3 regions of the Peterkaempfera bronchialis genome follow, and region 1 is predicted to be linked to each of the others. Evidence: riboswitches for the same ligand, from Rfam matches in the RefSeq annotation. Region 1 holds a riboswitch; each other region holds the start of a gene.
The links. Region 1 has a riboswitch for cobalamin ahead of C7M71_RS29455 (acyl-CoA dehydrogenase family protein). Riboswitches for the same ligand answer to the same signal wherever they lie in the genome.
Positions count from the first base shown of each region.

Region 2: another riboswitch for cobalamin. It lies ahead of C7M71_RS23935 (cobalamin biosynthesis protein); the one in region 1 lies ahead of C7M71_RS29455 (acyl-CoA dehydrogenase family protein).
Region 3: another riboswitch for cobalamin. It lies ahead of C7M71_RS25965 (hypothetical protein); the one in region 1 lies ahead of C7M71_RS29455 (acyl-CoA dehydrogenase family protein).

Region 1 is NZ_CP031264.1:6,887,142-6,897,574, forward strand. It holds gene C7M71_RS29430 (NUDIX domain-containing protein) at 1-170, opposite strand, end outside; gene C7M71_RS29435 (NAD-dependent epimerase/dehydratase family protein) at 366-1,322, shown strand; gene C7M71_RS29440 (cellulose binding domain-containing protein) at 1,716-3,332, shown strand; gene C7M71_RS29445 (hypothetical protein) at 3,461-3,889, shown strand; gene metE (5-methyltetrahydropteroyltriglutamate--homocysteine S-methyltransferase) at 3,983-6,307, opposite strand; cobalamin riboswitch at 6,467-6,684, opposite strand; cobalamin riboswitch at 6,821-6,945, shown strand; partial or broken gene C7M71_RS29455 (acyl-CoA dehydrogenase family protein) at 7,073-7,306, shown strand; gene C7M71_RS29460 (enoyl-CoA hydratase/isomerase family protein) at 7,303-8,400, shown strand; partial or broken gene C7M71_RS33310 (NAD(P)-binding domain-containing protein) at 8,397-8,483, shown strand; gene C7M71_RS32385 (DUF6131 family protein) at 8,685-8,840, shown strand; gene C7M71_RS29470 (general stress protein) at 8,863-9,378, shown strand; gene C7M71_RS29475 (hypothetical protein) at 9,481-9,819, shown strand; gene C7M71_RS29480 (alpha/beta hydrolase) at 10,271-10,433, opposite strand, start outside.
Region 2 is NZ_CP031264.1:5,410,204-5,420,636, forward strand. It holds gene cobO (cob(I)yrinic acid a,c-diamide adenosyltransferase) at 1-89, opposite strand, end outside; gene C7M71_RS23920 (putative cobaltochelatase) at 95-2,164, opposite strand; gene cobN (cobaltochelatase subunit CobN) at 2,161-5,865, opposite strand; gene C7M71_RS23930 (cobyric acid synthase) at 5,949-7,454, opposite strand; gene C7M71_RS23935 (cobalamin biosynthesis protein) at 7,451-8,437, opposite strand; cobalamin riboswitch at 8,537-8,716, opposite strand; gene C7M71_RS23940 (hypothetical protein) at 8,800-9,036, opposite strand; gene C7M71_RS23945 (RHS repeat domain-containing protein) at 9,186-9,455, shown strand; gene C7M71_RS23950 (RHS repeat-associated core domain-containing protein) at 9,452-10,433, shown strand, end outside.
Region 3 is NZ_CP031264.1:6,047,128-6,057,560, reverse strand. It holds gene C7M71_RS25995 (AraC family transcriptional regulator) at 1-505, shown strand, start outside; gene C7M71_RS25990 (ABC transporter substrate-binding protein) at 526-1,560, opposite strand; gene C7M71_RS25985 (FecCD family ABC transporter permease) at 2,150-3,160, shown strand; gene C7M71_RS25980 (FecCD family ABC transporter permease) at 3,161-4,252, shown strand; gene C7M71_RS25975 (ABC transporter ATP-binding protein) at 4,263-5,162, shown strand; gene C7M71_RS25970 (hypothetical protein) at 5,219-5,461, shown strand; gene C7M71_RS25965 (hypothetical protein) at 5,467-5,820, opposite strand; cobalamin riboswitch at 5,942-6,141, opposite strand; gene C7M71_RS25960 (histidine phosphatase family protein) at 6,208-6,819, opposite strand; gene C7M71_RS25955 (CbtB domain-containing protein) at 7,147-7,371, shown strand; gene C7M71_RS25950 (CbtA family protein) at 7,386-8,156, shown strand; gene C7M71_RS25945 (alpha/beta hydrolase) at 8,288-9,262, opposite strand; gene C7M71_RS25935 (family 20 glycosylhydrolase) at 9,885-10,433, opposite strand, start outside.

The sequences.
Region 1 (10,433 bases):
CCGGGCAGGTCCCAGCCCTCCTTGTACGTCGGGTCGACCAGCAGGATCCGGCCCTGGCCGTCGCGGATCAGGGCGTCGGCGCAGGCGGCGGGCGCGGCGTGCTGGGCGAGGTAGTGCGCGAGCTCCGGGTCGACGGCGGGGGAGCTGTCGTCGGTGGGGGGTGCGGTCATGGGAAACCTCCGGGAGCTGGGCGGGTACCGGGCTCAACTCCGGCCGTGGGAAGGCCGTTACGCCGTACTTCGGACAACACTTCGGATAACACTTCGGACAACACTTCGGACAGCGCGGCCGGACCTGCCGGATCCTGCCCGGCGGCGCGCAAACCCGCTGGAGGCGGGGTGCGGGCGCCGCTACGGTCGGGCACCATGCGCATTCTGGTACTTGGCGGCACCTCGTTTGTGGGCCGGGCGATCGTGGACGACGCTCTGCGGACCGGCGCCGAGGTGACCCTGTTCGGTCGGGGCAGGACCGGCACCGACCTCTTCCCGGGCGTGCCCAGGCGTATCGGCGACCGGGACACCGGTGACTACGCGGCGCTGCGCGACGGCAGTTGGGACGCGGTGGTCGATGTCAGCGGATATGTGCCGCGCCATGTCGGGCAGGCCATGGAGGTGCTCGGCGACCGGGTCGGCCGGTATCTCTTCCTCTCCAGCCAGGCGGTGTACGAGCGGACCGGAGTGGGGCCGGGCTCGGACGAGGACACACCGCCCCGGCCGCCGGTGCGCGACACCGAGGAACTGAACGAGGACACCTACGGCCCGCTCAAGGCGGCCTGCGAGGACGATGTGCTGGCCCGCTACGGCTCACGGGCGACGATTGTGCGGCCGGGGAAGGTCGCCGGGCCGTACGACGTGCAGTCCGGGCTCACCTACTGGGTGCGGCGGGCCGCCCGCGGCGGCCGGGTGGCTCTGCCGGGCAGCCCCGAGCAGCCGGTGCAGGTGGTCGACTCGCGCGACCTGGCCCGGCTGGTGGTGCGGCTGCTGGCGGACGACCGGCCCGGCGCGTTCCACGCCGTCGGCCCGGCCGAGCCGACCACCATGGCCGAGCTGATCACCACCTGCGCCCGGGTGGCGGGCAGCCGGGTCGAGGTCGTCCCGGTGCCGCCCGAAGCGGTGCCGCCGTTCTTCCCGCTGACGCGCCCCCGGTCCAGGTGGTCGACGCAGCAGCGCAGCCCGGCGCGTGCCCGAGCCGCCGGTATGCCCGCGACCCCGCTGGCGGTGACCGCCGCCGATGTGCTGGCCTGGGACCGCGAGCGCGGCGAACCGCCGCTGGAGTACGGGTTGTCCCCGGCCGAGGAGGCACAACTGCTCGCCGGAGCCTGACAGGTGGATCCAGGCCACCTGGTGGTCGGCGCAGGTGACAGCACCCATGCGGCGATGGCCGAACGAGCGAGCCAAAGCATCTCTCTTGACAGGGTGTGACCGCACGGCATCATTGGGTGCGGCCCCGCGATGGTCGGTCCTCCGGTTCGGAGTGACCCCCCCGCCTCCGGGTCCGGTACCGAGCGGACACGCCGGATCGTGCGTGGACGTCCCCCGCCCTCGGCCCTCGGCCGGGGGCGCACCGGCGCGAATCGTTCGCCGGCCCTCCCCACGCGAGGTTCCCGCGCTGCATGGAGCCGCTGTACGGAGCCCCGGCACGGCCGCGCCGGGGCGCTGACCGCTGCCCGGCAGGCGCCGCACCGCCTTGCCACCATCCTGTCCACGGAGGACGTCGTGATCACCCCGCGCACCACGCCACGGTCGCTGCTCACAGCGCTGCTCGCTGCCCTGGCCCTTGTGACGGCCGTCTGCACCACCGCTTCGACTTCGGCGAGCGCTGCGGTCTCGGCGTCGTACACCGGGAACGCCACCTACTTCGACGCCCTGGGCTCGCCGTACGGCGGCTGCGGCGTCCCGCAGGCGAACCTGGACTCGCAGAACTTCGTGGCCCTGAACGTCTTCAACACCCCCGGTTCCAGCTCGTACAACACCCGGCCGGTCCCGGCGCAGGACGCCGCCAAGATGGGCGCCTTCGCCAACGGCCTGAACTGCGGGCGCTGGGTGCAGGTGACCATCGGCGACTACTGCACCGGCATCAACGACGGGGACATCAACCAGCCGTTCTGCCGCAACGGCTCCTGGACCCAGGACAAGTACAACGGCGCCACCCTGAACATGCTGGTCGCCGACAGCTGCGCGGACCCCAACGGCTGGTGCCGCAACGACCCCAACCACCTGGACCTGGCCAAGGACTCGCTGAACCGGTTCGCCAAGGACGGCACGCCGGTCGGGGACATGTACCCCAACCACTGGGGAAACCGGCACATCACCTGGTCGTATGTGCCGGCGCCCGGCTACACCGGTGACATCTCCATCGGGTTCATGGCGAACGCCAAGCCCTACTGGCCCGCCATCGCCATCACCCACCTCGCCAACGGCATCCACGGCGTGGAGTACTTCGACGGCAGCGCCTGGCAGCCGGCGCAGCGTCAGACCGACATGGGCCAGGCGTTTGTCATCGCGCCGACCGCCACGAACGGCACCAGCTACCGCATCCGCGTCCGGGACGCGGACGACGCCCTCGTCCAGGGCGGCCGCACCTACAGCTTCACCATGCCGAGCTCCTGCTCCAACGGCTGCTCAAGCCCGTTCACCGGGGTCTCGTACACGACGGACGGCGGCACCGGTGGCACAACGGCCGGCACGACCAGCGGCACAACGGCCGGCACGACCAGCGGCGGGACCGGCGGGGACACCACCCCGCCGACCGCGCCCGGGCAGCCCTCGGTGACCGGTACCACCAGCACCACCGTCTCGCTGACCTGGGGCGCCGCCACCGACAATGTGGGCGTCACCGGCTACAACGTCTACCGCGACGGCCTGCTGGTGGCCTCGCCGGTCGGCACCAGCTACACCGACACCGGGCTGACCCCCTCCACCGCGTACTCCTACAGCATCAAGGCCCGCGACGCGGCGGGCAATCTCTCGGCTGCCTCCGGCACCGTCACCGCCACCACCTCGGCCACCAGCGGCGGGGGAGGCCAGAACAGCGGCTGCGCCGCTTCCTGGCACCTGGACAGCCAGTGGAACGCGGGCTTCGGCGCCACGGTGACCGTCTCCAACACCGGTACCGCCGCCACCCGCAGCTGGAAGGTCACCTGGACCTGGCCGGGCGGGCAGACCGCCACCGACCACTGGAACGCCGACCTCACCCAGACCGGCACCGGGGTCACCGCCACCAGCCTCGGCTACAACGGCTCGCTGGCCCCCAAGGGCACCACCACCTTCGGCTTCAACGCCACCGGCACCGCGCCCACCACCGCCCCCGCCCTCTCCTGCACCGCCACCTGATCCCACCCCGCTCCCTCGGTTCCCTCGGTCCGGCCGGGCTGCCCCGCAGCCCGGCCGGACCCGGCCGTGCACCAGGAGGCCGGGTCGTGCCACTGTCGTCCGGCCGGGCGGAGCGGAAAAATGCCCCCATGGACGACGAGACGGCACCAAGCCGCGCAGACCAGCTCCGCCTGTACCTGGAATCGCTGCGGATCCGGATGGACCCCGACCAGTTCCGGGTGCTGGGCCGCATGATCACGGGCCCGCTGAAGCTGATCGAGTCCGGGGCGGACACCGTCGACGCGGACATCCCCGACGAGGACGAGCGGTTCCTCACCCGGGAGGTGCGGGACGAGTTCCTGGTCGTCATGGGCATCCTGGCCACCGGCCGGATGGACCAGCAGGTCGTGGACCTGGGCAGCGGCATCACCACCGTGGTGAGCGCCGAGGTCGCCGAGGACCCGGTCAGGCTCCAGGAGCTGCGGGACTGGGCCGCCGCCCGCCGCCGCCAGCAGGAGGAGACCGACGCGGTGCTGCGCGGGATCGAGCAGGCCTCGCAGGACGACACCGTGGAGTGACCGCCCAGGCGAGGGCGGCAGCGATCCGGCCGGAGCGGAGCCGCAGGGGCCCGCCCCGGCCGGAGCCGGGTCAGAGCTGGGTCACGAGCCGGGTCAGGAAGCCGTGGCCGGCAGGCCGTCCCGGACCTCGCGGGCCGCCGCGACCAGGTTCTCCAGCGAGGCCCGGACCTCGGGCCAGCCGCGCGTCTTCAGACCGCAGTCGGGGTTGACCCAGAGCCGTTCGGCGGGAATGGCCTCAAGTCCCTTGCGCAGCAGGGCCGCCGCCTCGTCCGCGCCGGGGACACGCGGGGAGTGGATGTCGTAGACGCCCGGGCCGACCTCGCGGGGGTAGCCGGCGGTGGCGAGTTCATCGGCGACCCGCATATGGGAGCGGGCCGCCTCCAGGCTGATCACATCGGCGTCCAGGTCGTCGATGGCCTGGAGGATGTCACCGAACTCCGCGTAGCACATATGGGTGTGGACCTGGGTGTCCGGGCGGACCCCGCTGGTGGTGAGGCGGAACGCCTCGGTCGCCCAGGCCAGGTACCCGGCCCGGTCGGCACCGCGCAGCGGCAGCGTCTCGCGCAGGGCGGGCTCGTCCACCTGGATCACCGATGTACCGGCCGCCTCCAGGTCGTTCACCTCGTCGCGCAGCGCGAGCGCGACCTGCCGGGCGGTCTCGCCGAGCGGCTGGTCGTCGCGGACGAAGGACCAGGCGAGCATGGTGACCGGACCGGTGAGCATGCCCTTGACCGGGCGGTCGGTGAGCGACTGGGCGTAGGTCGTCCAGCGGACCGTCATCGGCTCGGGGCGGGAGATGTCCCCGGCCAGGATCGGCGGCCGGACATAGCGGGTGCCGTACGACTGGACCCAGCCGTGCTGGGTGGCGAGGTAGCCCGTCAACTGCTCGGCGAAGTACTGCACCATGTCGTTGCGCTCGGGCTCGCCGTGCACCAGGACGTCGATACCGGCCTTCTCCTGGAAGGCGAGGACGTCGCGGATCTCCGCCTTGATGCGCTCCTCGTACGCCGAGGCGTCGATCCGCCCGGTGCGCAGCTCGGCGCGGGCGGTGCGCAGGTCGGCCGTCTGCGGGAAGGAGCCGATGGTCGTGGTCGGCAGCAGCGGCAGCCCGAGGCGGGCGTGCTGCGCGGCGGCCCGCTCCGGGTACGGGTGCGAGCGGCGGGCGTCCTGGTCGGTGACGGCCGCGCTGCGGGCGCGGACCGCCGGGTCGTGGGTGAGTACGGAACCGGCTCGGGAGGCCAGGTCGGCGCGGTTGGCGGCGAGTTCGGCGGCGATGAGGTCGGTGCCCTGGGCGAGCCCTCGGGCCAGGGTGACGATCTCGGCGGTCTTCTGGCGGGCGAAGGCCAGCCAGCGGGCGATCTGCGGGTCGATGTCACGCTCGGCCGAGGCGTCCAGCGGGACGTGCAGCAGGGAGCAGGAGGACGCCACATCGACCCGGTCGGCGAGTCCCAGGAGCGTGCCCAGGGTGGCCAGGGACTTCTCGAAGTCGTTGATCCAGACATTGCGGCCGTTGACGACTCCGGCGAGCAGGCGCTTGCCGGGCAGCCCGCCGACGGCCGCGAGGTCGCCGAGGTTGGCGGCGGCGGCGCCGGTGAAGTCCAGGGCCAGCCCCTCGACGGGGGCCTTGGCCAGGACCGGAAGGGCCTCGCCCAGCCGGTCGAAGTAGGAGGCGACCAGCAGCTTCGGCCGGTCGGTGAGACCGCCCAGCTCACGGTAGGCGCGGGCGGCGGCGTTCAGCTCGGCCGGGGTGCGGTCCTGCACCAGGGCCGGTTCGTCCAGCTGCACCCACTCGGCACCGGCGGAACGCAGGTCGGCGAGCGCCTCGGCGTACACCGGCAGCAGCCGGTCCAGCAGGGCCAGCGGCTCGAAGTCCGCCGCGACGCCGGGGGCGGGCTTCGCCAGCAGGAGGTAGGTGACCGGGCCGATCAGCACCGGGCGCGCGGTGAGGCCGAGCGCCAGCGCCTCCGTGAGCTCGGCGACCTGCTTGGCGGTGTCGGCGCTGAACGCGGTGTCGGGGCCCAGCTCCGGGACCAGGTAGTGGTAGTTGGTGTCGAACCACTTGGTCATCTCCAGCGGCGCCACATCCTGGGTGCCGCGCGCCATCGCGAAGTAGCCGTCCAGGGCGTCCGCCTCGACGGCGGCGCGGTGCCGGGCGGGGATCGCGCCGACCATCACGCTGGTGTCCAGGACGTGGTCATAGAGCGAGAAGTCGCCGGTCGGCACCTCGTGGATGCCGGCGTCGGCGAGCAGCCGCCAGTTGGCGCGGCGCAGTTCGGCGGCCGTGTCCCGGAGGGCGCCGGCGGTGACGCGGCCCTGCCAGTACCCCTCGATGGCCTTCTTCAGTTCCCGGTTCCGGCCCGGGCGTGGGTAGCCGTACACGGTTCCCCGTGCTGCCGCGGCTGCGGACGTGCTGGTCACAAGACTCTCCTTCGCGAGCATGTCTCCGACGACCCCGGGACGGGTCGTAGGCGCGAAGGGTGGCAAGACCGGGCGGACCGCGACGATCTGCCGTCGCATGTCTCCGCCTGATATGTACGCCGACCCGCCCACGAGGTCACCGGGATCTCCGCGCGCGTCGGTTGCGCACGGGCAGTGGCAGGTCTTCGGACTCGTGGGCACGTCTGCCGGGGCAGACACCTACTGGCCGTCGCTTCCCAGGCCCGTACCGGGCCCAGTGCATATGACGGCGGTCGTTCCCGCTCACCGCTGCGGGGCAGTCCCGGATTCCCACCGGGTTCCCTCTTGCGACGCGTCTGCCTGGCGGGCAGGGCGAACCAGCTGCGCCGGTCAGCCTAGGCGCTGGGGCGGGTCCGGGACAGCACCGTTCACATGTCGGATGGTGAGATGAGACACGGGCGGACCTGCGGCAGGGGGGCTCTGGACTTACTAGGACGCCCAACTATATGTTCATGGACAAGGCCCGCGGTGCAGGGAAGCCGGTGCGAATCCGGCGCGGTCCCGCCACTGTGACCGGGGAGTGCGTCGCTGAGACACGCCACTGACGTGCAGGACGTCGGGAAGGCAGACGGGGCGCGTTGATCCGGGAGTCAGGATACATGGTCGCCTGGATGATCGACCGCTACGGCGACCAGGCCCAGCGCGCCCGCTGGCTGCCCGCCCTCTGGCATCGTCATGACCCGCACCGGCGGAGAGGGGGCGGACGGCGTCTCCGCGTCTGTCGTCGACCGCGACGATCCGCAGGCAGCCCAGCTCTGCGCCGTGGCCAAGCGGTTCGCCACCGACACCGGCTACTCCGTGGCCGACCGCGCCCGGCAACTGCACGGCGGCTACGGCTATCTGACCGACTATGGCATCGAGAAGATCGTCCGTGACCTTCGGGTCCACCGCATCCTGGAAGGAACCAACGAGATCATGAGCCTGATCGTGGCCCGTGGACTGACCGGGGCCGCCCGATGACCGACGACGACTCCGTCCTGGTGCGCACCGAGGGCCGCGCGGCCTACCTCACCCTCAACCGGCCCCGGGCCCTCAACGCGCTCAACCACGCCATGGTGCTCCGCCTCGGGGCGGCCCTCACCGCAGCGGAGCGTGACCCCGCCGTGCAGACCGTGGTGATCAGCGGCGCGGGGGAGCGCGGCCTCTGCGCGGGCGGCGACATCCGCTCCATTTACCAGGACGTACGCTCCGGCGGCGGCGCGGCCTCGGCGGCGTTCTGGCGCGACGAGTACCGGCTCAATGCCCGCATCGCCCACTACCCCAAGCCCTATGTCGCCCTGATGGACGGCATCGTGATGGGCGGCGGCGTCGGCGTCTCGGCCCACGGCAGCGTACGGATCGTCACCGAGCGGTCCAGAGTCGCCATGCCCGAGACCGGCATCGGCTTCGTACCGGACGTCGGCGGCACCCATCTGCTCTCCCTCGCCCCTGGAGAGCTGGGCACCCACCTGGCGCTCACCGGGACGCCGGTGGGCGCCGGGGACGCCCTGCTGTGCGGGCTCGCCGACCACTTCGTCCCGGCGGGCCGGCTGCCCGGACTGCTCGCCGACCTCGCCGATGCCCCTGTGCCGGAGGTGCTGCCCCGGTACGTCGGCGAGGCACCGGCGGGCGAGCTGGCCGCCCACCGGGAGTGGATCGACCACTGCTACGCGGCCGACAGCGTCGAGGAGATCCTGGACCGGCTGCTCGGCAGCGGCGCAGCGGCCGCGAAGGAAGCCGCAGCGACCATCCTCACCCGATCCCCCACCTCGCTCAAGGTCACCCTGGCGGCGCTGCGCCGCGCCCGGCACCTCGGCCCGCTGGAGCGGGTCCTGGAGCAGGAGTACCGCATCTCCTGCGCCACCCTGTCCGCACCGGACCTGGTGGAGGGCATCCGCGCCCAGGTGATCGACAAGGACCGCGACCCGCACTGGTCCCCGGCCACCCTCGCCGAGGTCACCGAGTCGGACGTGGCCCGCTTCTTCGCCCCGCTCGGCGCGCAGGAGCTCTCCTTCGCCGCCGACCCCGCCGACCCCGCCGACCCTGCCGACCCCGTGCAGGAGGTGCCCTGGTGAGCGCCGTCATCGGCTTCATCGGACTCGGCCATATGGGCGGCCCGATGGCCGCCAACCTCGTCAAGGCCGGCCACCGGGTGCGCGGCTGCGACCTGTGGCCGAGTCCCTGGCGGGGCGGCTGCCGACTCCGGCGTCGAGCCCGCCTCCTCCCGCCTCGCGAGCCGCGAGCCGCGGGGCGGGAGGAGCATCGAATCAGACATAAGGCGCAGACCGGGATGCTTACCCCCGCGATACGAGGGAATGAGCGGCGTGGAGGCTACTCATCCGGGAGATCGGAGGACCCCGTGATCGCCCTCGGAATCATCCTCCTCATCATCGGCTTCATCTTCCACATCGCCATCCTCTGGACCATCGGGATCATCCTGGCCGTCATCGGGGCCATCCTGTGGATCCTGGGGTCGTTGGGACACGCGATCGGCGGTCGACGCCACTACTGGTAGGACCGTCCGGAAGTGGATCGAGATGCCAGAGGACCCTGGCCCGCTGAACCCGATCACCATCGCCTGGAACACGGTGTCCAGCTACGCCACGTACGAGGAGGCGCAGGCTGCGGTCGACCGGCTGTCCGACGAGCACTTCCCGGTCGAACAGCTCGACATCATCGGTACCGACCTGCGCCTGGTGGAACGGGTCACCGGCCGGCTCACCAAGGGACGCGCGGCAGCCGCAGGCGCCGCCAGTGGAGCCTGGTTCGGACTCTTCATCGCCCTGCTGGTCGGTCTCTTCACCGCCGGTCCGGTGTGGCTGGGCCTGATCGTCGGCGGCATCCTCATCGGAGCGGTGTGGGGAGCCCTCTTCGGCTTCGTCGGGCACGCCGCCACCCGGGGCCGCCGTGACTTCTCCTCCACGAAGTCCCTGGTGGCGTCCCGCTACGACCTGATCGCCCGGGGCGGCCACGCCGATCAGGCCCGCGCCGCCCTGGAGCGTGCCGGGCTCGGCAGCGGCACCGCCGCGCCGCCGCCCCAGCCGAGCCGCTGACCCGTCCCGCCTGCGCCTGCCGGCAGGCGCAGGCGGGTCAACCTGCGGTGAGCCGCGCGTGCCGTCGGCGCCGGCTGCGCCCGCGACGGGCAGCGTGGAGGCATGCACCGGTTTCCGCTCTCCGCGATCCTCTGTACCGCCTGCGCCGTCTCCATGGCCTGGACGGCACCGGGTTACTCGGGCCCGGCGTGGGCGACCACGGTCGTCGGCGCGGGCAATGGCGCCTTCGACAACGCCTGTACGACCGTGAGCGCCCCCGCAGCCCAGACGCAGACCGACGCGGGCGGCGGGCTGATCGGCACCGCCGTCTCCCTGCCCGGGGGCGCACCGACCAACCAGTGCGGCAACCTCGGCATCGGCGACACACCGGACGGCCGCACCGACGGCCCGGTGGGCCAGACCCTCCACGGCCTGATCCAGGCGGTCAAGGGCGAGAAGTAGCGGGCCGCCACTCGTCCAACAAGGGCGCGCGCCGACAGGCGGCGTGGAAAGCCGGTCGTGCACCGCGTCGACCTGGGTGAGGCCACCGCACCGAAGCCGGCCCGGCATGCCTTGGTCCGAAGATCATCGTCCAGTCATGGGCGTCGTCGCCGGCGGCGGCAGCCAGCGGTTGGGCAGCAGCGCAGCGAATTGCTCCCAGAGCGTCACCCTGCTGCCGGGGCTCCCCACGCCGCCTGTCTGCGCGAGCTCTAAGGTACAAGCCGGACGGCGTGACGACCGCCGCGCGCCTGGATCCAGCAGCTGGCCGGCCCGCTCCCCACCAGCTAGCGCCTCGCCCGCCGACGCGGCAGACGGGCGTGCCAGGGCACCACCCGACCCGGGAGCCGGGCACGCGATGGTCTGCGCGGCCCGGCTCCCATTGCCCGCCCCCTGGTGGTCAGCGGCCCTGTGGTCAGCGGCCCTGCGGTGGGCTGCCGTGGCGGGCTGCGGCGAGCCGGGCGACCGGTTGCGGTGCCGGGTCCGGTACGTCCGGTGGGCCGAGCGCGAAGGCTTCGCGGAGCGCGGCCACGGCCAGCTGCCGGGCCTGGGCGGCACGCGGGGAGACGGCGTCGAGG
Region 2 (10,433 bases), 1.5 Mb from region 1:
CCGGTGTGCACGGCCAGCACGGGCTGGTTGCGACGCTGACGGGTCGTCAGTCCGTCGTCGGGGACGGTGGACGGCTGTCCCTGCGGCATGGTGGTCAGGCCGCCTTCCTGCTCGGGGGGATGGTGGCGTACGCGGCCCGGGTGTCGCGGACCAGGGCGGCCATGCCGTCGGCCCGCAGCTCCTCCAGGGTGACGGCGGAGGCGCCCAGGTCGGCGGCGAGCGAGGCCGCCAGGCCGAGCCGCACCGGGCCGGACTCGCAGTCCAGCACGATGGCGGCGGTGCCCTGCGCCGCCAGCAGCCCGGCGGCGCGGCGGGCGTCGCCCAGGGCGTCCCGGCCGCCGGTGGCGCGGCCGTCGGTGACCACGACCAGCAGCGGGCGGCGGTGCGGGTCGCGCAGCCGCTCCAGCCGCAGCACCTCATGGGCGCGCAGCAGCCCCGCCGCCAGCGGGGTACGGCCGCCGGTGGGCAGCTGCTCCAGCCGGGCCGCGCCCACCTCCACCGAGGAGGTCGGGGGGAGAGCGAGTTCGGCGCTGGAGCCCCGGAAGGTGACCAGGCCGACCTTGTCGCGGCGCTGGTAGGCGTCCATCAGCAGCGACAGCACGGCGCCCTTGACGGCGGTCATCCGCTGCCGGGCCGCCATCGAACCGGAGGCGTCCACCACGAAGAGCACCAGGTTGGACTCATGGCCCTCCAGGACCTTCTCCCGCAGGTCGTCGCGGCGCAGCAGCAGCGCCCGGCCGTCGCGGCCCCGGGCGTGCTGGTGCGGGGCGGCGGCCTGCACGGTCGCGGCCAGGTGCAGCCTGCCCAGCACCCCGGCGGGCCGCCGGGCCCGGACGGTGTGCCCGCTGTCGGTCTCGGCGCGGGAGCGGCGGCCCTGGGTGCCCCGGCCCACCCCGGGCACCTTCAGCACCCGGGTCCGGTACGGTTCCCCGGCCGCCACCGGTGCCGACTCCTGCGGCGCCCGGCCGGGGCGCTGCGTGCCTTCGCCGCCGTCGGAGCTCTCAGCGGGCGCGGGGGCTTCGCCGTCGGCGGGGGAGCCGTCGGGAGCGCCGTCCTGCGGCCCACCGTCCTGCCCGCCGCCGCCCCCGCCCCCGCCGGGCCCGCCGTCAGGCCCGTCCGGGTCCGGGTCGTCGTCGTCCTGCTGCTGCCCGGCGTGCTGCTGAAGCGTCTCGTCCAGCTTGTCGTCGTCCAACCCGGGCGCGTCAAAGGGGTTGCGGCGGCGGCGGTGCGGCAGCGCCAGCTGCGCGGCGGTGCGGACGTCCTCCGCGAGCACCTGGGTCCGGCCCGCCCAGGCGGCCAGCGCGACCGCCGTACGGGCCATCACGATGTCGGCGCGCAGCCCGTCCACCTCGAACGCGGCGCAGACGGCGGTGATCTGACGCAGCGCCGCATCGCCCAGCACCACCTCGGGCAGCAGCGCCCGGGCGGCGCTGATCCGCTCGGCCAGCGCCCGCTCGTCCTCCGCCCAGCGGGCGGCGAAGCCGCTCGGATCGGCGTCGTACGCCAGCCGCCGCCGCACCACCTCGGCCCGCTGCTCCGGCTCCCGGGTGGCGGCGATCTCCACCGTCAGGCCGAACCGGTCGAGCAGCTGCGGACGCAGCTCGCCCTCCTCCGGGTTCATGGTGCCGACCAGCAGGAAGCGGGCGGCGTGCCGGACCGAGACGCCCTCCCGCTCCACATAGGAGCGGCCCATGGCGGCGGCGTCCAGCAGCAGATCGACGACATGGTCGTGCAGCAGATTGACCTCGTCGATGTAGAGCACCCCCCGGTGGGCGGCGGCCAGCAGGCCCGGCTCATACGCCTTGACGCCCTCGGCCAGTGCCCGCTCCAGGTCCAGCGAGCCGACGATGCGGTCCTCGGAGACGCCCACCGGAAGCTCCACCAGCCCGGCCGGCCGGGTGGCGGCGGCCGTGCCGGGCTCATGCGGACCGTCCGGGCACTGGCCGTCGGGCGCCGCCGGGTCGCAGGCGAACCGGCAGCCCTCCACCACCGCGATGGACGGCAGCAGCGAGGCCAGCGCCCTGACCGCCGTCGACTTGGCGGTGCCCTTCTCGCCGCGCACCAGCACCCCGCCGACGGCCGGTGAGACCGCGTTGAGCAGCAGCGCCAGCCGCAGGTCGGCCATCCCGACGATCGCGGTGAACGGATACCTCGCGTCGCTCATCGGTCCTCACCCTCCAGGTCGCCTTCGAGTTCGAGGTAGGTCTCGCGCAGCCGGTCCAGGGTCTGCTGGTCCGGCTCGGCCCACAGCTGCCGGTCGGCGGCCTCCAGCAGGCGCTCGGTGATGCCGCGCAGCGCCCAGGGGTTGGACTTCTTCATGAAGTCCTGGTTGGTGGGGTCGAAGACGTACTCCGCCGCCAGCTTCTCGTACATCCAGTCGTCGACCACGCCCGCCGTGGCGTCGTAGCCGAAGAGGTAGTCCACGGTGGCGGCCATCTCGAAGGCGCCCTTGTAGCCGTGCCGGCGCATCGCCGCCATCCAGCGCGGGTTGACCACCCGGGCCCGGAAGACCCGGTGGGTCTCCTCGCCCAGGGTGCGGGTCCTCACCTGGTCGGGCAGCGCGCTGTCGCCGACATACGCCTCCGGGGAGGTGCCGGTCAGATGGCGGACCATGGCCACCATGCCGCCGTGGTACTGGAAGTAGTCGTCCGCGTCGACCAGGTCGTGCTCACGGGTGTCGACGTTCTTCGCCGCGACCGAGATCCGCCGGAACGCCTGCTCCATGTCCCCGCGCGCGGCCCGGCCCTCAAGACCGCGCCCATAGGCGTAGCCGCCCCAGACGGCGTAGACCTCGGCCAGGTCGGCGTCGGAGCGCCAGTTGCGGGCGTCGATCAGCGGCAGCAGGCCCGCGCCGTAGGCGCCCGGCTTGGAGCCGAAGATCCGGGCGGTGGCGCGGCGCCGGTCGCCGTGCTCGGCGGTGTCCTGGTCGGCGTGCGCGCGGACGTAGTTGCGGTCGGCGGGCTCGTCCAGCTCCGCCACGGCCCGTACGGCGTCGTCCACCAGCGCCACCACATGCGGGAAGGCGTCGCGGAAGAACCCGGAGATCCGCACCGTGACATCGATCCGGGGCCGGTTCAGCTCCGCCAGCGGGATCACCTCGAAGCCGGTGACCCGGCGGGAGGCGTCGTCCCAGACCGGGCGGCAGCCCAGCAGGGCGAGGATCTCGGCGATGTCGTCGCCCTGGGTGCGCATGCAGGAGGTGCCCCAGACGGTCAGCCCGACCGACCGGGGGTGCTCGCCGGTGTCCTGGAGGTAGCGGGCCACCAGGGAGTCGGCCAGCGCCTGGCCGACCTCCCAGGCCAGCCGGGACGGGATGGCCTTGGGGTCCACCGAGTAGAAGTTGCGGCCGGTCGGCAGCACATTGACCAGCCCTCGGGTGGGCGAACCCGACGGCCCGGCCGGGACATAGCCGCCCCGCAGCGCCCGCAGCACATGGGTGATCTCATCCGTCGTACGCGCCAGCCGGGGCACCACCTCGGCGGCGGCGAACTCCAGCACCCGTACGGCGTCAGCCACCTCGCGGCCCGACACCCCACGGCCCGACACCCCACGGCCCAGCACCTCGGCCACCAGCCCGGCCGCCGCGTCCACCGCCCAGCCGCGCTGCTCCATGGACTCGGCCAGCCGGCGGCAGAGCTGCTCCAGCAGGTCCACGGCGTCGGAGGCGGTCCGCGCCGGGCCGTCCACCAGCGCCGTCAGCTCGGCCGGGACCTTCACCGCCGCGCCGGGCTCGGCCAGCAGCTCCTTCTCGACCAGGCCGAACTCGGCCGCCAGCGACGCCCGCAGGCCCGGCAGCGCATCGGCCTTGCCGCCCCACACCTGGGAGGAGCGCAGCACGGCCAGCACCAGGTTGACCCGGGCCTCGCCGACCGGGCCGCCGCCCAGGATGTGCAGCCCGTCGCGGATCTGGACGTCCTTGATCTCGCAGAGGTAGCCGTCGATGTGCATCACAAACGAGTCGAACGCGTCGTCGTCCGGCTGCTCGTCCACATGCAGGTCGTGGTGGAGCTCGGCGGCCTTCACCAGCGTCCAGATCTGCGCCCGCACGGCCGGGGCCTTGACCGGGTCCAGATCGCTGACCAGGGCGTACTCATCAAGCAGCTGTTCCAGCTTGGCCAGGTCGCCATAGGTGTCGGCACGGGCCATCGGCGGCACCAGGTGGTCCACCACGGTCGCGTGGCCGCGCCGCTTGGCCTGGGTGCCCTCGCCCGGGTCGTTGACGATGAACGGGTAGATCAGCGGCAGGTCGCCCAGCACCGCGTCCGGGGCGCACTCGGCGGAGAGGCCGAGGCCCTTGCCGGGCAGCCACTCCATGGTGCCGTGCTTGCCCAGGTGGACGATGGCGTCGGCGCCGAAGCCGCCCTCCGACTGCGCGGCCTCCAGCCAGCGGTAGGCCGCCATGTAGTGGTGCGAGGGCGGCAGGTCGGGGTCGTGGTAGATGGCGATCGGGTTCTCGCCGAAGCCGCGCGGCGGCTGGATCATGATGACCACGCTGCCGAACCGGAGCGAGGCCAGCACGATCTCGTCGCCGTCCACATAGAGGCCGCCGGGCGGCTCACCCCAGTGCTCGCGCATCGACTCCCGCAGTCCGGGCTCCAGCGCCTCGAACCACCGCCGGTAGTCGGCCAGCGGCACCCGCGCCGGGGCGGCCCGCAGCTGGTCCTCGGTCAGCCACTCCACATCGTGGCCGCCGGCCGCGATCAGCCGGTGGATCAGCTCGTCGCCGTTGTCCGGGTAGCCGTCCACGGCGTAGCCCGCCGCACGCAGCGCGTCCAGCAGCCGCACCGCCGAGGCGGGCGTGTCCAGGCCGACCGCGTTGCCGACCCGGGAGTGCTTGGTGGGATAGGCCGTGAACATCAGGCAGACCCGCTTGTCCGCGTTGGCCTTGTGCTTCAGCGCCGCGTACCGCACCGCGATCCCGGCCACCCGCGCCGCCCGCTCCGGGTCGGCGACATAGACCGGCACATCGTCCGCACCGGTCTCCTTGAAGGAGAACGGCACCGAGACGATCCGGCCGTCGAACTCCGGGATCGCCACCTGCATCGCCGCGTCCATCGGCGACAGCGCCGCGTCCGACTCCAGCCAGGCGGCCCGGCTGCCGGTCAGGCAGAGGCCCTGGATCACCGGCACATCCAGCTCGGCCAGCGCGCCCACGTCCCAGGTCTCGTCCTCGCCGCCCGCCGACGCCTCGGCCGCCACCGTGCCGCCCGCCGCCAGCACGGTGGCCACAACCGCGTCGCAGTTCCCCAGCAGCTCGTACAGCCCGGCGTCGGCTCCCCGCAGCGAACCGCAGTAGACCGGCAGCGCATTGCCGCCCTTGGCCTCCACCGCATCGCAGAGCACATCCACAAAGGCGGTGTTGCCGGACAGCTCATGCGCCCGGTAGAAGAGCACGCCCACCGTGGGCCGCCCCTCCCGCTGCTCGCGCCCGCCGTGCACGCCGAACTGCGGCATCGGCTGCGGCGGCGCGAATCCCTCACCGGTCAGCAGCACGGTGTCGGAGAGGAACCGGGTCAGCTCGGCGAGGTTCTCCGGGCCGCCCTCGACCAGGTACGCCAGCGACTCGGCGACCACACCGGCGGGCAGCGAGGAGAGCGCCATCAACTCGGCGTCGGGTACGGCCTCGCCGCCCAGCAGCACGGTCGGCACCCCGGAGGCGGCGATGACGGCCAGCCCGTCCTCCCACGCCCGCTTGCCGCCGAGCAGCCGCACCACGGCCACATCGGCGCCGTCCAGCAGCGACGGCAGCTCCTCGGCGGCATCGACCCGGGTCGGGTTGCCGATCCGGTAGGGGGCGCCGGAGGCGCGGGCCGCCAGCAGGTCGGTGTCCGCAGTGGACAGCAGCAGCACGGTGGCGCCGGGCATGGGGGTCTCTCCTGGTTCTCGGTTCACGGCGGGGGCGGTCTCGCGGCGGGGACGGGGGCTCGGGCTCACGGCGGGGCCGGGGCTCACGGCGCACCCGGGGGGAGGAACGGCGGCCCGTCGGCGGGCACGCCGTCCTCGATCAGCCGCCAGAGCGCGGCCGTGTCGGCGTGCTGCTCGATCAGGTCGCCGAGCCGGTCGAGCCGCTGCTCGCGGGCGTCGGCGAAGCAGCTGTCGGGGGCGGGGGCGAAGGCCCGCCCGGCGAGCCGGGCGACCTCGGCCAGGAAGGCACGGCGGAAGGCGTCGTTCTCCAGCGCGCCATGCCAGGTGGTGCCCCAGACGGCGCCGCTCCGGCAGCCGTCCAGGAACGGTTCGCCGCCTTCCAGCGCCACCACGCCGTGGTGGATCTCGTATGCCTCCACCCGCTCCCCGTACGCCTCGCCGACCGGTCGGCCAAGGGTCTTCTCCCGGGCGAACTCCACCCGGACCGGCAGCAGGCCCAGCCCCGGCACCCGCCCGGCGCCGGACTCGACCTCGTCCACGATCAGCCGCGACAGCATCTGGAAGCCGCCGCAGACGCCCAGCACCGGCCGTCCCGCCGCCGCCCGTCCGCTGATCGCGTCGGCCAGCCCGCGCTCCCGCAGCCAGGCCAGGTCGGCCACGGTGGCCCGGGTGCCGGGCAGCACCACCAGGTCGGCGTCGGCGACCTCCTCGGGCCGGGAGGCCCAGCGCACCAGTACGCCCGGTTCCTGCGCCAGGGCGTCCAGGTCGGTGAAGTTGGAGAGCCGGGGCAGCCGCACCACCGCGACCCGCAGCACCTCGGCGCCGTACGGGGCGGCAGTGCCCGCGCCGCCCCGGTCCACGGCGGTGTCCAGGTCGAGCGAGTCCTCGGCGTCCAGCCAGAGCCCGGAGAGCATCGGCAGCACCCCGAGGACCTGGCGTGACGTCAGCTTCTCCAGCATCTCCAGCCCCGGCTGGAGCAGCCGGGCGTCGCCGCGGAACTTGTTGACCAGCCAGCCCGCCACATGCCGCTGGTCCTCGGCGGAGAGCAGCGCCAGCGTCCCGTACATCGAGGCGAAGACCCCGCCCCGGTCGATGTCGCCGACCACCACCACGGGCAGCCCGGCGGCGGTGGCCAGGCCCATGTTGGCGATGTCGCGGTCCCGCAGATTGATCTCGGTGGGGGAGCCGGCGCCCTCGCAGACCACCACATCGAAGCGGCGCCGCAGGTCGGCCAGGCACTCCAGGGACCGCTCCAGCAGCACCGGCTTGCGCTCCCGGTAGTCCAGCGCGCCCACCTCGGCCACCGGGCGGCCCAGCAGCACCACCTGGCTGCGGCCGTCGCCGCCCGGCTTGAGCAGCACCGGGTTCATCGCCGCCTCCGGCTCCACCCGGGCGGCGGCGGCCTGCATCGCCTGGGCGCGGCCGATCTCGGCGCCGTCGGCGGTGACCATGGAGTTGAGCGACATGTTCTGCGCCTTGAACGGCGCCACCTTCACGCCCTGCCGGGCCAGCCAGCGGCAGATCCCCGCCGTGACCACGCTCTTGCCCGCGTCCGAGGTCGTCCCCGCGACCAGCAGCGCCCCGCTCACGCCCCCGCCCCCTTCCGGGTGCCCGTGCTCCGCAGTGTCCCCGTACTCCGCAGTCGGCCGACCGCCCACCGGGCGGCCACCGTCGTCCCCAGCGCCAGCAGGCCGACCCGGCGGGAGAGCCGGCAGGCCCGCTCGATGTCCCCGACCGCCACCGGCCGCAGCTCGGCGCCCAGCACCGGGCGGTGCTCCACCCGGCTGCCGTACGCCAGCGTCCCGCCCAGCCGCACGCCCAGCGCACCCGCGAAGGCGGACTCGGCCTGCCCGGCGTTGGGGCTGGGGTGCGCCGAGCCGTCGCGCCGCCACACCCGCCAGGCCCGGCCCGGCTCGGGCGCGGCGGCGACGGTCAGCAGCGCGGTCAGCCGGGCGCCGGGCCAGCCCGCCGCGTCGTCCAGCCGGGCGGAGGCCCAGCCGAAGCGCAGCTGGCGCGGGGAGCGGTGGCCCACCATGGCGTCCAGGGTGTTCACCGCGCGGAAGGCCAGCAGACCGGGCGTGCCCGCGAGCGCGCCCCAGGTGAGGGCGTTGACCACGGCATCGGCGGTGTTCTCGGCGACCGACTCCACCACCGCCCGGGCCAGCCCGTCGCGGTCCAGATGGCGCGGGTCACGCCCGCACAGGTGCGGCAGCCGGGCCCGCGCGGCGTCCAGGTCATCGGCCTGGAGGGCGGCGGCGACGGTGCGGGCCTCCCGGGTCAGCGAGGTGCCGCCGAGTACGGTCCAGACAGCCCCGGCGGCCAGCAGCGCCCGCGCGGACGCCGAACGGCCCACCGTGCGCTCGGCCGCCACCGCCCCGGCGGCGACCCCGCCCACGCAGAGCGCGGTGAAGGCGGCCCCGGCTCCCCGGTGGTCACGCCAGAGCCGCCGCTCCAGCGCGGCGGCGGCCGAACCGAAGGCGGCGACCGGATGACCCCGGCGGGGGTCGGCGAGCAGGGCGTCCACGGCATACCCGGCGACGGCACCCACCGCGAAGGCGGTGTGCGTGCGCACGCCGGTCAGCCGCTGCGACGAGCGGTCGTGGACCCCGAAGGTCGGCCTGCGAACCGGGCAGCCTGCATGGCGTGCGTGTCCTCACTCAGGGTCCGCGCCCTGGATCGACGAGCGGAGGCGAGAGTCTCCTGGCTCCCGGATCGGCACACCCCCGGGCCTTCCAGCGGCCGTGCTTCCGGCTGCCGTGACCATCGGTCGAGGGTGCTCCCCGGTGACAGTGGCGGGACCGCGCCGGATTCGCACCGGCTTCCTCTCCATGCCTCCGTATTGGCGCAAAGATCCCACCACGCCCCAGGTCGCAGCGTCAATACAGCCCTGGGAGCGATGCGTCACAGGACGCTCGCAGGGTGCTCGGGGGGCGCTCAGGCGGCCGACCGTGCCCGGTGCCGGGCCCGGCCGCGCGCCGCCGTGACCCGGGCGAGCCGGCGCACCGCGAGATCCTGCGGCTGCTCCACCGGCTCCACTTCCACTGCCTCCGCCACCACTGCCTCCGCCACCTCGCCCGCCTGCGGGCCGAACACCCGGTCCTCCAGCCAGGACATGCCCAGGATGAGCAGCAGCAGCACGGGCGGGACCAGCAGGCCGACGAGCATGATCATGGAAACCGCCTGGGCTCGGGCACGGACGCGGCGGCTGGTCCTGCGCCGCCATGGGGCATCGGCCGTCCGGATGGGGAATACGCGCCTCAGCAGCACGGCCTTCTCTGCGGCTTGCCGCCCTCGCCCGGTCCAAACCCGCCCCACCCCGGGTGCCGTCGACTTGCCGCACCACCACGACGACCTACACCGCGGCCACGACCTCGGCCGCGGACACCGGCTATGCGCCCGCGTACCTGCTCGCATCGACGGTCACCCCCAGCGGGGCACGGCAGTCGTACACCTACAACCACAACGGCGATGTGGCGCGGATCGTCGACCCCAACGGCGGCACCGTCACCTTCAGCTATGACAACCTCGGCCGGCTGCTGACCAAACGACGCAGACCACCAGCTACGGCTACGACATCTACGGGAACATGATCCGGGAGGTCGACCCGGCCGGTGGGGAGACCGACTACACCTTCGACCTCGACGGCCGCCAGCTGACCACCACCCAGCCGAAGTACACCTACGACGCCGCCGGGAACATGGTCCGCCAGGTCACCAACAACGGTGCGACCACCACCACCTACACGGTGGACGCCGCCTCGCGGACCACTGCCACCACGCTGGACCCGGCCAACCTGGCCCGGACCACCAAGGTCTCCTACGACCCGGACGACCACGTGGTGATGAGCGTCCACACCGGAGCCTCGGGCACGCCGGAGACCACCACCGCCACCTATGACGCGCTGGGCAACCCCGGCTCCACCACCGTCCACGACGGCTCCACCGCCCCGGTGGGCCGCTGGAAGCTCGGCGAGACCGGCGGCGCCGAAGCGGCCGACTCCTCCGGCTCCCACCGCACCGCGACCGTGAACGGCGGCGTGACCTGGTCCACCGACCACGGCGGCAGCGCCGCGTTCAACGGGACCGACGCCGCGATCAGCACGGACGGCCCGGTGGTCGACACCACCGGAAGCTTCACCGTGTCGGCGTGGGTGAAGGTGAACGGGACCGCACACAACTACACCGCCGTAGCGCAGGACGCCTCCTGGCACTCGGGCTTCTACCTCGGCTATGCGTCGAGCCAGAACAGCTACGGCACCGGAAAGGCCACCCGCAGCCTCGGGTACGACGCCCTGCACCGGCTGACCAGCGACGTACTGACCAACCCCGGCGGGTCGACCGAGGCGTCCATCAGCTACGGCTACGACCTCAACGACAACGAGACCTCGAAGACCACCACCGGCGTCGTCGGCGCCGCCGCCCACACCTACACCTACGACTGGGCCGACCGGCTCACCTCCTGGAACAACGGCACCGCCACCACCGGCTACAGCTACGACGCCTCCGGCAACCGCACCCGCGTCGGCTGCGACACCTACACCTATGACGCCCGCAACGAGCTGACCTCGG
Region 3 (10,433 bases), 840 kb from region 1:
CCCGGCCGGGTGGCACGACCCGACGGTGGTCGGGGTGGGCCCGCTGCTGCGCGAGCTGATCACCCATCTGGCCGCCCCGGACCTCGGTCCGGGCGCGCGGTCCCGGGCCGAGGCCGTCCTCTTCGACCTGCTGCGGCCGGTGGGCGTGACCACCATCGATGTGCCCATGCCGCTGGACACCCGGGCCCGCCGGGTCGCCGAGGCGCTGATCGCCCATCCCTCGGACGAGCGGACGCTGGACGGCTGGGGCCGCGAGGTGGGCGCCAGCGGCCGTACGCTGGCGCGGCTCTTCGCCGCCGAGACCGGCATGCCGTTCGGCCGCTGGCGGACCCGGGTGCGGCTGCGGGCCGCCCTCGGGCACCTGGCGGCCAACCGGCCGCTGGCGTCGGTGGCCCGCCGGGTCGGCTACTCCACGCCCAGCGCGTTCGTGGCCGCGTTCCGGCTGGAGACCGGGCGCACCCCCGGCGCCTACTTCGCCGATCCGCCCCGCTCCGCCCGGGGCTGACGGGGCGGGGCGTACGGGCGTCACAGCTTCCGCAGCGCGCTGTCGAAGTCGTCCAGCGCCATCAGCGCCTCGGTGTAGCCGGCGGGCAGGAAGGCGATGCTGCCGTAGAGGTGGCCGGCCCGCACGGCGGGCAGCTTCTGGAAGGACTGCTGGGCGAAGAGCTTGGGGCCGAGGTTGGCCGGCTTCCCGTCGTTGGTCGTGTAGTAGAAGATCGCGTCCGCGTCGGAGAGCCGGGAGGTCACCAGCTCATAGGAGACCGACGCCTGCTCCTTCACCCGCACGGAGCCGCTGGAGAAGCGGGCCCCGGCGGCGGCGAGGATGCCGCCGATGTTGGATTCGGGTCCGTAGAGCCACCACTGACCCTCGTCGAAGCCGCCCTGGAGCAGGGCCCAGCGGTAGCGCGCCAGCACCGCCGCGCGCTCCTTCCTGATCTGCGCCGCCCGGTCGGCGTAGCGCTGCTTGAGCTTGGCGAGGGCGTCCGGCAGGCCGAGGACCACGGCGGTCTGCTCCGCCATGTCCCGCCAGGGGGTCTTGGACTTGCTGAAGGGCAGCAGTACGGTCGGCGCCAGTCGGCTGAGCTGCTCATACGGCAGGTTGGGTTGGGCGTCGATGCCGATGATCAGGTCCGGCTGGAGGGCGGCCACCTTCTCGACCTCCACGGTGCCGCCGACGCCGTTGGAGACCTTGGGGATGGAGCGCCACCGCTCCAGGTACGGCTGCGCGACATACTCCTCGCCGGCGTTGAAGAGGCCCACCGGCAGCTGCCCGAGGTCGAACATCGCGGCCATCGGGAAGTCATTGAGGATCACCACCCGCTGGGGCCGGGCCGGTACCGTGACCTTCCCCTTGGCGGTGTCGACCACCCGGGTCGAGGCGGCCGACGCCCCGGCGGACGCCCCGACGGACGCCCCAGCGGCACCCTTGGAGCCGGAGCCGCCCGAGCCGCAGGCGGCAAGGCCCAGCAGGGCGGCGGCGCCCGCAGCCGAGCCGAGCAGGCGGCGCCGGGTCGGCATCCCGTCGGGGCGGAGCGGTGAGGGCTGGTGGTGCACGGACACGGGGGTTCCTCCAGGGTGGGCACGGTGGAGTCCAGGCGCGGCCTCAGGTCGGCGGCAGCAGCGCCGACGAGGCGACTTAGGTTCACCTAACTTTGGCAACCCTAAGCGGCACTTTCGAGGCAGATTTCCCCGCCCGGACACCGCATAGCGCGATCCCGCCGCGCCACCCGGCCACCCACCGCCGCCCGCCACCCCCGACCGGGGTCGCCAACTGCCGCTCTCCGCAGGGATGCTGCGCCTCCGGACGCGGAATCCGACGCTCGCCGGACCGGGCCGAGACCGCCGCCGGGCTGTCCGTCCGGCGATATGACTCGTCCTGCCGGACTCCGCGTACCGGGCCCCCGAAGGCCCCGAAGACCGGCCCGCGCGCAGAACCCAACGGCCGGTGAGGTTAGCCTTCCCTTATCCCCGACCAGGGGTCCGCCGAGGAGAACACGTGGACGTCACACACCCCCGCACGGACGCCGCCGTGCCCCGCCAGGGCAGGCTTGATCCGTCCCACCCCGAGCCCGCGTGGCCCTCGCCCGCGCTCCGGCGCGCGCCCGCGAGGCCCGCGCCCGCACCCGGCCAGTTGCCCGCGCCCGGCCCATTGCCAGCGCGCCGCCGGGCGACACCGGCACTGGGCCTGACGGTACTCGCGGTGGCCCTGGTCCTGGCGGTCGGCGCCAGCCTCGCCGTGGGAGCCAAGTCCGTACCGCTCTCCACCGTCCTGGACACCGTGCTGCACCACGACCCCGACGACGGCGACCAACTGATCGTCACCTCGCTCCGCCTGCCGCGCACCGTGATCGGCCTGCTGGCCGGCGCAGCCCTCGGCCTGGCCGGCACGGTGATGCAGGGACTGGCCCGCAACCCGCTGGCCGACCCCGGGCTGCTGGGGGTGAACTCCGGCGCCGCGCTCTCAGTGGTGACCGCGATCAGCGTCTTCGGCATCACCTCCTTCACCGGCTATGTGTGGTTCGCCTTCCTCGGCGCCGCCTGCGCCGCGCTGGTCGTGTACACGGTCGGCTCACTCGGCCGGGAGGGCGCCACCCCGGTCAAGCTGGCCCTGGCCGGGGCGGCGGTCAGCGCCGCGCTCACCTCGTTCACCAGCGCCCTGCTGCTCACCGACACCCGTACCTTCGACCAGTTCCGGTTCTGGGAGGTCGGCGCACTGGCCGGGCGGGACCTGTCCGTCGCCTGGCAGGCCGGACCGTTTGTCGTGGTCGGCTCGCTGCTCGCGCTCTGCTCCGGACGGCTGCTCAACACCCTGAGCCTCGGCGACGACACCGCCCGGGGGCTGGGCCAGAACGTCACCGCCGCCCGCGCCTTCTGCGCCGTGACCGCCGTCCTGCTCTGCGGCACCGCCACGGCCATCGCCGGACCGATCGGCTTCGTCGGCCTCACCGTGCCGCATGCGGTGCGGCTCTTCACCGGCCCCGACCACCGCTGGATCCTGCCCTGCGCGATGCTGCTGGCCCCGACCCTGCTGCTGGTCTCGGACGTCGTGGGCCGGGTCGTCGCCCGACCCGGGGAGATCCAGGTGGGCATTGTGACCGCCGTCCTCGGCGCCCCGGTCTTCGTCGCCCTGGTCCGCCGGCAGAAGCTGGCGGGCCTGTAGATGACGACCCAGCACCTGGCCACCGCGCCCGCCGCACCCGCCGCGCCGCGCCCCGTACCCGCCGCCGCCCGCCGCGCCCTGGTCGCCGCCCGCCGCCGGGGCCGGCTCGGCACCCTGACCGCCGCCTCGGTCCTCGGCGCGGTCACCTTCGCCGTGTTCTGCTACTCCCTCACCGTCGGCAGCTTCCCCATCCCGCTGCCGGACGTCCTCCGGTCGCTGCTCGGCCACGGCACCCCGGGCACCGACTTCATCGTCCTCGACGTCCGGCTGCCCCGGGCGCTGACCGCCGTCGCCTCCGGCGCCGCCTTCGGCCTCTCCGGGGCGATCTTCCAGAACCTGGTACGCAACCCGCTGGCCAGCCCCGATGTCATCGGCATCACCTCGGGCGCCAGCGCCGCCGCCGTGGTCGCGATCGTCCTCTTCGGGCTGGGCGGAGCGGCCGTCTCGCTGAGCGCCCTGGTCGGGGCGCTGGCCACCGCCGTGGCGATCTACCTGCTGGCCTGGCGGCGCGGAGTCACCGGCTACCGGCTGGTCCTGGTCGGCATCGGCGTCTCCGCCGCGCTCTCCGGCATGGTCTCCTTCCTGATGACCCGGGCCGAGGTCTACACCGCCCAGCAGGCCATGGTCTGGCTCACCGGCAGCCTGGGCGCAAGCGACTGGCAGCGCGCCCGCACCCTGCTGCTCTGCCTGGTCCCGCTGCTGCCCGCCGCCGTCATCGCCGCCCGCTCGCTGCCCGCCCTCTCGCTCGGCGACGACACCGCCCGGGGACTCGGCGTACGGGTCGAACGGGGGCGGCTCGGCCTGGTGCTGGTGGGCGTCTGCCTGGCGGCGGTGGCCACCGCCGCCACCGGCCCGGTGGCCTTTGTCGCCTTCCTGTCCGGGCCGATCGCCCGCCGGCTGATCCACGGCCGGGGTCCGGCGCTGGCCCTGTCCGCGCAGGTCGGGGCGCTGACCATGCTGGGCTGCGACTTCGCCGGACAGCATCTGCTGGGCCCGACCGAGTTCCCGGTCGGGGTGATCACCGGGGCTCTGGGAGCCCCCTGTCTGCTCTGGCTCCTGGCCCGGTCCAACCGGGTCGGCCGTGGAGGATGAGGAAAAGCCGATGACGACGGCACAGCACGCCCCGGCCCAGCCCGGCACGGCCGAGCACGCCCCGGCCCGACCGGGTTCGGCCCGACCGGGTTCGGCCCGGCACACTCTGAGCGCCCAACGGCTGCACCTGGGCTACGACCGGCAGGAGGTGGTCAGCGGCATCACCGCCGACATCCCGCCCGGCCGGGTCACCATGATCGTCGGCCCCAACGCCTGCGGGAAGTCCACCCTGCTGCGCGGCCTCGCCAGGCTGCTCGCACCCAGCTCCGGCGAGGTGCTGCTGGACGGCCGCAATATCCACACCGTCCCCACCAAGGAGGTCGCGGCCAAGCTCGGCATCCTCCCGCAGACCCCGGTGGCCCCCGACGGCATCCGCGTCGCCGACCTGGTCGGGCGCGGCCGCTACCCGCACCAGGGCTGGTTCCGCCGCTGGACCGAGCAGGATGACGACGCCGTCGCGGGGGCACTGGCCGCCACCGACACCCTGGAACTGGCCGAGCGCTCGGTGGACGAACTCTCCGGCGGCCAGCGGCAGCGGGTCTGGATCGCCGTCGCCCTCGCCCAGCACACCGACCTGCTGCTGCTGGACGAACCCACCACCTATCTGGACCTGCCGCACCAGGTGGAGGTGCTGGACCTGCTGACCGACCTCAACCGGCAGCGCGGCACCACCGTGGTCGCGGTCCTGCACGACCTCAACCTGGCCTGCCGCTACGGAGACCACCTCATCGCCATGAAGGACGGCAGGGTCGCCGCAGAGGGCACCCCGTCCGAGGTGGTCACCGAGGCCACCGTCCGCGAGATCTTCGGCATGGACTGCCGGATCGTCACCGACGAGGTCTCCCGGACCCCGCTGGTGCTGCCGATCGGCCGCCACCACATCCGGCAGGAAGCCGCGCAGACCGCCTGACCCCGCCCCAACCCGAGCCGCCGAGCCCCCAAGCCGCCGAGAAAGGCACCACCCCCGTGCACACCACCGCCCCCCGCATCCCCGCCGGCCCCGAGTTGGAGGCCCGCTTCGCCGAGATCGTGAACCAGCTCACCCGGCGCGGGCTGCTGGCCGGCGCCGGCGGGCTGGCCCTGACCGCGCTCCCCACCGTACGGGCCGGGCACGCCTACCCGATCAGCTGGAACGACGTGTGCAGCTACCGCTGGGCGCAGCGCGCCCTGCGCGACTTCGAGTCCCGGCTCAAGCAGTACGCCGCCTGACCCGTTCAGCCGGCGCCGGGCTCGGCGGCCGAGTGGCCGGGGGCGCCGCTGCGCTGCGGCGCCCGCATCCACTCCCGGACCGACTCCAGCAGCCCGCAGCCGGCGCACGGGGCCGCCGCATCGGCCGGTCCGTCGGCCGGTGCGTCGGCCGGGTGGCGGTGGTGGTCCGCCAACTGCGCCTCGGCCTCGGCCAGCAGGGCGACGGCGTCGGCCAGCTCGCGCCTGAGGACCTTGATCCGGGTGGCCTGGCCGCCCACCTGCCGTCGTGCGGCGGCCAGGGACTGGTAGTCCTCGGGGCTGAGGACCACGGCCGGCTTCCCGCCGAAGGTGATCCGGGGCGGTTCGGGGCGCCTGCTCACCGCTCGGCTCCGTTCGACGCGCGCTCGGGCGCGGGCCCTGCGGCAGGGGCGGCACAGGCGGGACGGGCGGCACAGGCAGGCAGGCTCATCTGCGGCGGTCTCTCCAGCACCTCGTGGATGGACGTCGTACGGTGCCGTGGCCGGTCTCCTGGCTGACGGGTCCGACGTCCGTGCACCGGCCTTCCCGGACGCCTCACGGCCTCCCGTGGCCTCCTCCCCCGGCGGGCGGGGGACGGTGGAGTACGGACTTCCCGATCACAGTGGCGAGGGCCGCTCCGGTATCGCACCGGCTTCCCGAGCACCACGGCGGGCCCACCCTATGGGCCGCGACGGAGCGCCTGCAAGGCTGCACAGCCGTGCAGATGTCCGTCGGCGGAGGGGGCTGGTTCAGCTGCCGAGCGGGGTGCCGCAGCGCAGGTTCCACCGGCCGTCGCGCCCGCTGAGTTCGGTGGCGGTGAGCGGGGGTACGTCCAGCCGCCAGAAGACCTGCGGCGGCGCCCCGAGGGCATGGACCAGCGCGGCGCGCACCACATCGGGCTCGGCGACGACCACCACCCGCCCGGAGCCCGCCTGCCCGGAGTCCGCCTGCCCAGAGCCCGCCAGCCCTGAGCCGGGCAGCGCGTCCAGCCAGCCGGCGACCCTGGTGTGCAGCTCCAGCAGGGACTCGCCGCCGTGCGGTGCGCAGGAGGGGTCCGAGAGCCACCCGGCGACCGCCTCCGGCTCGGCGGCCATCACCTCGTCCAGGCGGCGCCCCCGCCAGCGGCCCATCGCGCAGCCGCCCAGCGCGGGCACGGGTTCGGCCGCCAACCCCAGGGCCTCGGCGGTCTCCCGGCAGCGCGCCGTCGGGGAGGCGTAGCTCCGGCGGGCCGGGGGCAGGGTGCCGGCCGCCGTCCGCGCCCGGCGCAGCCCGGCCGCGTCCAGCGGGCCGCCGTCGTCGAACCGCGCCTCCCGCAGCGCGGCGCTGCCCGCCGCTGAGATGAAGATCACCCTGACGGTCATCGGACTGCCCTCCCACTCGCCCACAGGTGCACCAAACCCTCCAACTCGCCTGCCGCCAGGCCGATTCGGCCATGCGGTCCGGGACGGGGCGAGGTGCGGGCGCCCGTCCGCGCGCTCTTGGCCGGTCTGCCGGTTCGCGGTACCGTCGCGTCGATGTGACGACGGTGTGACGGAAGTCCGGTGAGAGGCCGGCACGGTCGCGCCACTGTATGCCGAGCAGGCACCGCTCTCCTCCACCCCGGGGAGGGCGGCGGCCTCCGGTGAGTCAGACCCGGCACCGTCGTCGTGCTCCAACGAGTGGGACGCGTGTTCCCAGAGGAGGCTGCCATGGCAGAGTCCGTTGTTCCCCCTGCCGTTTCCCCCGCCCAGCCCGGCATCGCCCCGATTCCGGTGCGAGCGATCCTGCCGTGGGCCGTGTTCTTCGGCGTCCTGATGCTGGTGCTGCTCTACTTCGTCGGCGCCGAGCAGGGCGCCACCTCCCTGATCTCCGGCGAGACCGTGCACGAGTGGGTGCACGACGGCCGCCATCTCCTCGGCTTCCCCTGCCACTGACCGGAGCCGAGCACATGAACTCCGCCCTCGCCAGAACCCTGCTCATCCGCGGCATGCTGGCCGGCCTCGCGGCCGGCGTGCTCGCCTTTGTCGCGGCGTACCTGCTCGGGGAGTCCCGGGTCGACGCCGCCATCGCCTTCGAGGAGTCCCACGCGCACGAGCACGAGCATGAGGTCGAACTCGTCAGCCGCACGCTCCAGTCGACCGCCGGGCTGGCCACCGGCGTCCTGATCTTCGGCGTCGCCATGGGCGGCATCGCCGCCCTGGCCTTCTGCTTCGCCCTGGGCAGGGTCGGCCGCTTCAGCCCCCGGGCGACTGCGGCGCTGCTGTCGTTCGCGGCGCTGGTCGCCGTCTACCTGGTGCCGTTCCTGAAGTACCCGGCCAACCCGCCGTCCGTCGGCGAACCCGACACCATCGGCAAGCGGACCGCGCTGTACTTCCTGATGATGCTGCTCAGCGTGCTGCTGGCGGTCGCCGCCGTGCTCCTCGGCCGCTACCTGGCGCCCCGGTGGGGCAACTGGTACGCCACCGTCGCGGCCGGCGCCGCGTTCGCGGTGGTCGTCGGCCTGGCGTACGCCCTGCTGCCGGCCGTCAACGAGGTGCCGGCGGACTTCTCGGCCACCCTGCTGTGGCAGTTCCGCATCGCGGCGCTCGCCATCCAGCTCACCCTGTGGACCGCGTTCGGCCTGCTCTTCGGCGAACTCGCCCAGCGGGCACTGGAGCCCAAGGCGTCCCGGGCCGCGACCCGGGCGGTGCCCTCGGGGACGGCCGCCGCCGCGCAGTGACGCGGCGAGGGCGGCGCCGTAGGACCGGTACCGCGTGCACCCGCCGGGGACGCCCGGCGGGTGCACGCGGTGCTGCGCCGTCAGCAGTGCTGCGCCGTCAGCTATGCAGCGCCGTCAGCCGCGCAGGGCCGTCAGCCGTGCAGGGCCCGCCGCAGGGCGTCCACGGTGAGTCGCCGGGCGACGCCGGCCGCCCGGGAGTCGCGCAGACTGTCGAGCATCAGGAAGTCGTGCACCATGCCCAGCACCCGGACGGCGGTGACCTCGACCCCGGCCTCGCGGAGCCTGGCGGCGTACGCCTCGCCCTCGTCCCGGAGCACATCGGCCTCGCCGGTGATCACCAGCGCCGGGGGCAGTCCGCTCAGCTGGTCAAGGGAGGCCCGCAGCGGTGAGGCATAGACCTCGGCACGCTGCGCCGGGTCGTCCGTGTACTGGTTCCAGAACCACATCATCCCGTCCCGGGTGAGGACGTAGCCGTCGGCGAACTGCCGGTACGAGGAGGTCCCGAAGTCGGCGTCGGTGACCGGGTACAGCAGCACCTGCGCCCGCAGCGGGACGCCGCCGCGCTCCTTGGCCATCAGCGCGAAGACGGCGGACATATTGCCGCCGACCGAGTCACCGCACACCGCGAGGCGGGAGGCGTCGAGACCGTGCCCGGCCCCCTCGGCGACGATCCACTGCCCCACCGCCCAGTTCTGCTCGATCTGGGTGGGGTATCTGGCCTCCGGCGCGCGGTCGTAGAGCGGGAAGACGACCGCCGCCTCGGCGCCGACGGCCAGTTCGCGCACCAGCCGGTCATGGGTGGTCTCGTCGCCGAAGACCCAGCCCGCGCCATGGAGGTAGAGCACCACCGGCAGCTGCCCGGAGGTGCCCGGGGGCCGGACGATCCGGGTGCGTACCGAGCCGGTGGGCCCGCCCTGGACGGTCACCCACTGCTCGTCGGCCTGGGGCTTGGCCACGTCGGCGCCCCGCTGGAGGTCGGCGAGGAGGTCGCGGCCCTGCTCGGGCTCCACCTCGTAGCTGCGCGGGTGCGGGGCGGTGGCATCCGCCAACTCCCTGGCGGCGGGCTCCAGGACGGGGCCCTGCGGAGGCGGCGGCGGCTCGGCCATGGGGGTCTCCTGTCCACGACGGTGCGGGGCGGGCACGGTGACGCACACCTCCGCCATCGTCACAGAGCGGGATGAATCGGCAACTCGGGGGCCCTGGGCGGGCCGCAGCGGGGGCGGCCGCTGCCCGGCGGGGTGCGGCACCACCCGTTCGCCGTAGTGCCGGGCGTGGCGTTCACTCGGTCGCCACAGTCGGGTGACCGGGCGGACATATGGGGTGATAAGCCGGGGTTCGTGCTCGTCCCACGAGCAGGAAAGAAGGTCACATGATGCGCACCAACAGGCTTGTCCGGCTTCTCGCCGTCGGTGCCGCCTCCAGCGTGCTGGCGGGCGGGATCGCGTTCACCTCGGCGACTGCGGCGTCGGCGGCACCGGCGTCCCCCACCGTGAGCACCCGTACCTCGCCACACCACCGCACGTGTGTGGCACGCCCCGGCCACTGGTCGAGGACCTGGCACAAGGCGTACCGCGACAGCAAGGGCCACCGCCACGCCGCCCACTGGACCAGAAGCTGGCGCGCTGCGACCCGGGTCTGTCGCTGATCCGTCAGCGCTTCCCGGTCGCACCGACCAAGGGGAGGGCCCGGTCCCCCGGGCCCTCCCCGTTCGCTGTGCCCGCGCCTCCGTCAGCGCGGCGGGCCGACGGTGACGGTGAACGGGGCCGACCGCCGGCCGAGCGGGGTGGTGACGGTCACCCTGCCGCTGAACGTCCCCGGGCGGGTGTACCGGTGGCCGGGGGCGGTGACGGTGAAGACGCCGCCGGCCGACAGGGCGCCGGCCGGCCATTCCTGGGTGACGGCTCCGGCCACGGGGGCGGAGCCGTCACCGAAGTCGATCAAGGCCGCGACCCGGTCCTGGGCGGCGCCCGGGGCGGTGAACCAGGCGATCCCGCCGGAGAGGGCGCCCGGCCCGGGGAGCGCCGAGTCCCCGGCCCTGACGTCGGTGGTCCACCGCACCCCGGGGGAGGGCCGGAAGTCGACGCCTTGCAGGGTCAGCCGGGTACCGAGCGGTGCCAGCCGAGCCGTGAAGTCCCGGACGTCCCGCCGGTCCTGCGGGGTCCAGCCGACCTCGGCGACCGACACCAGACGCGGATAACCGAGCCAGTCGGCCTGGTCGATGCCGCGCACCGTCTCGGACCAGAGCGCCGCCTCCACGCCGGCCACATCCGCCTCCCG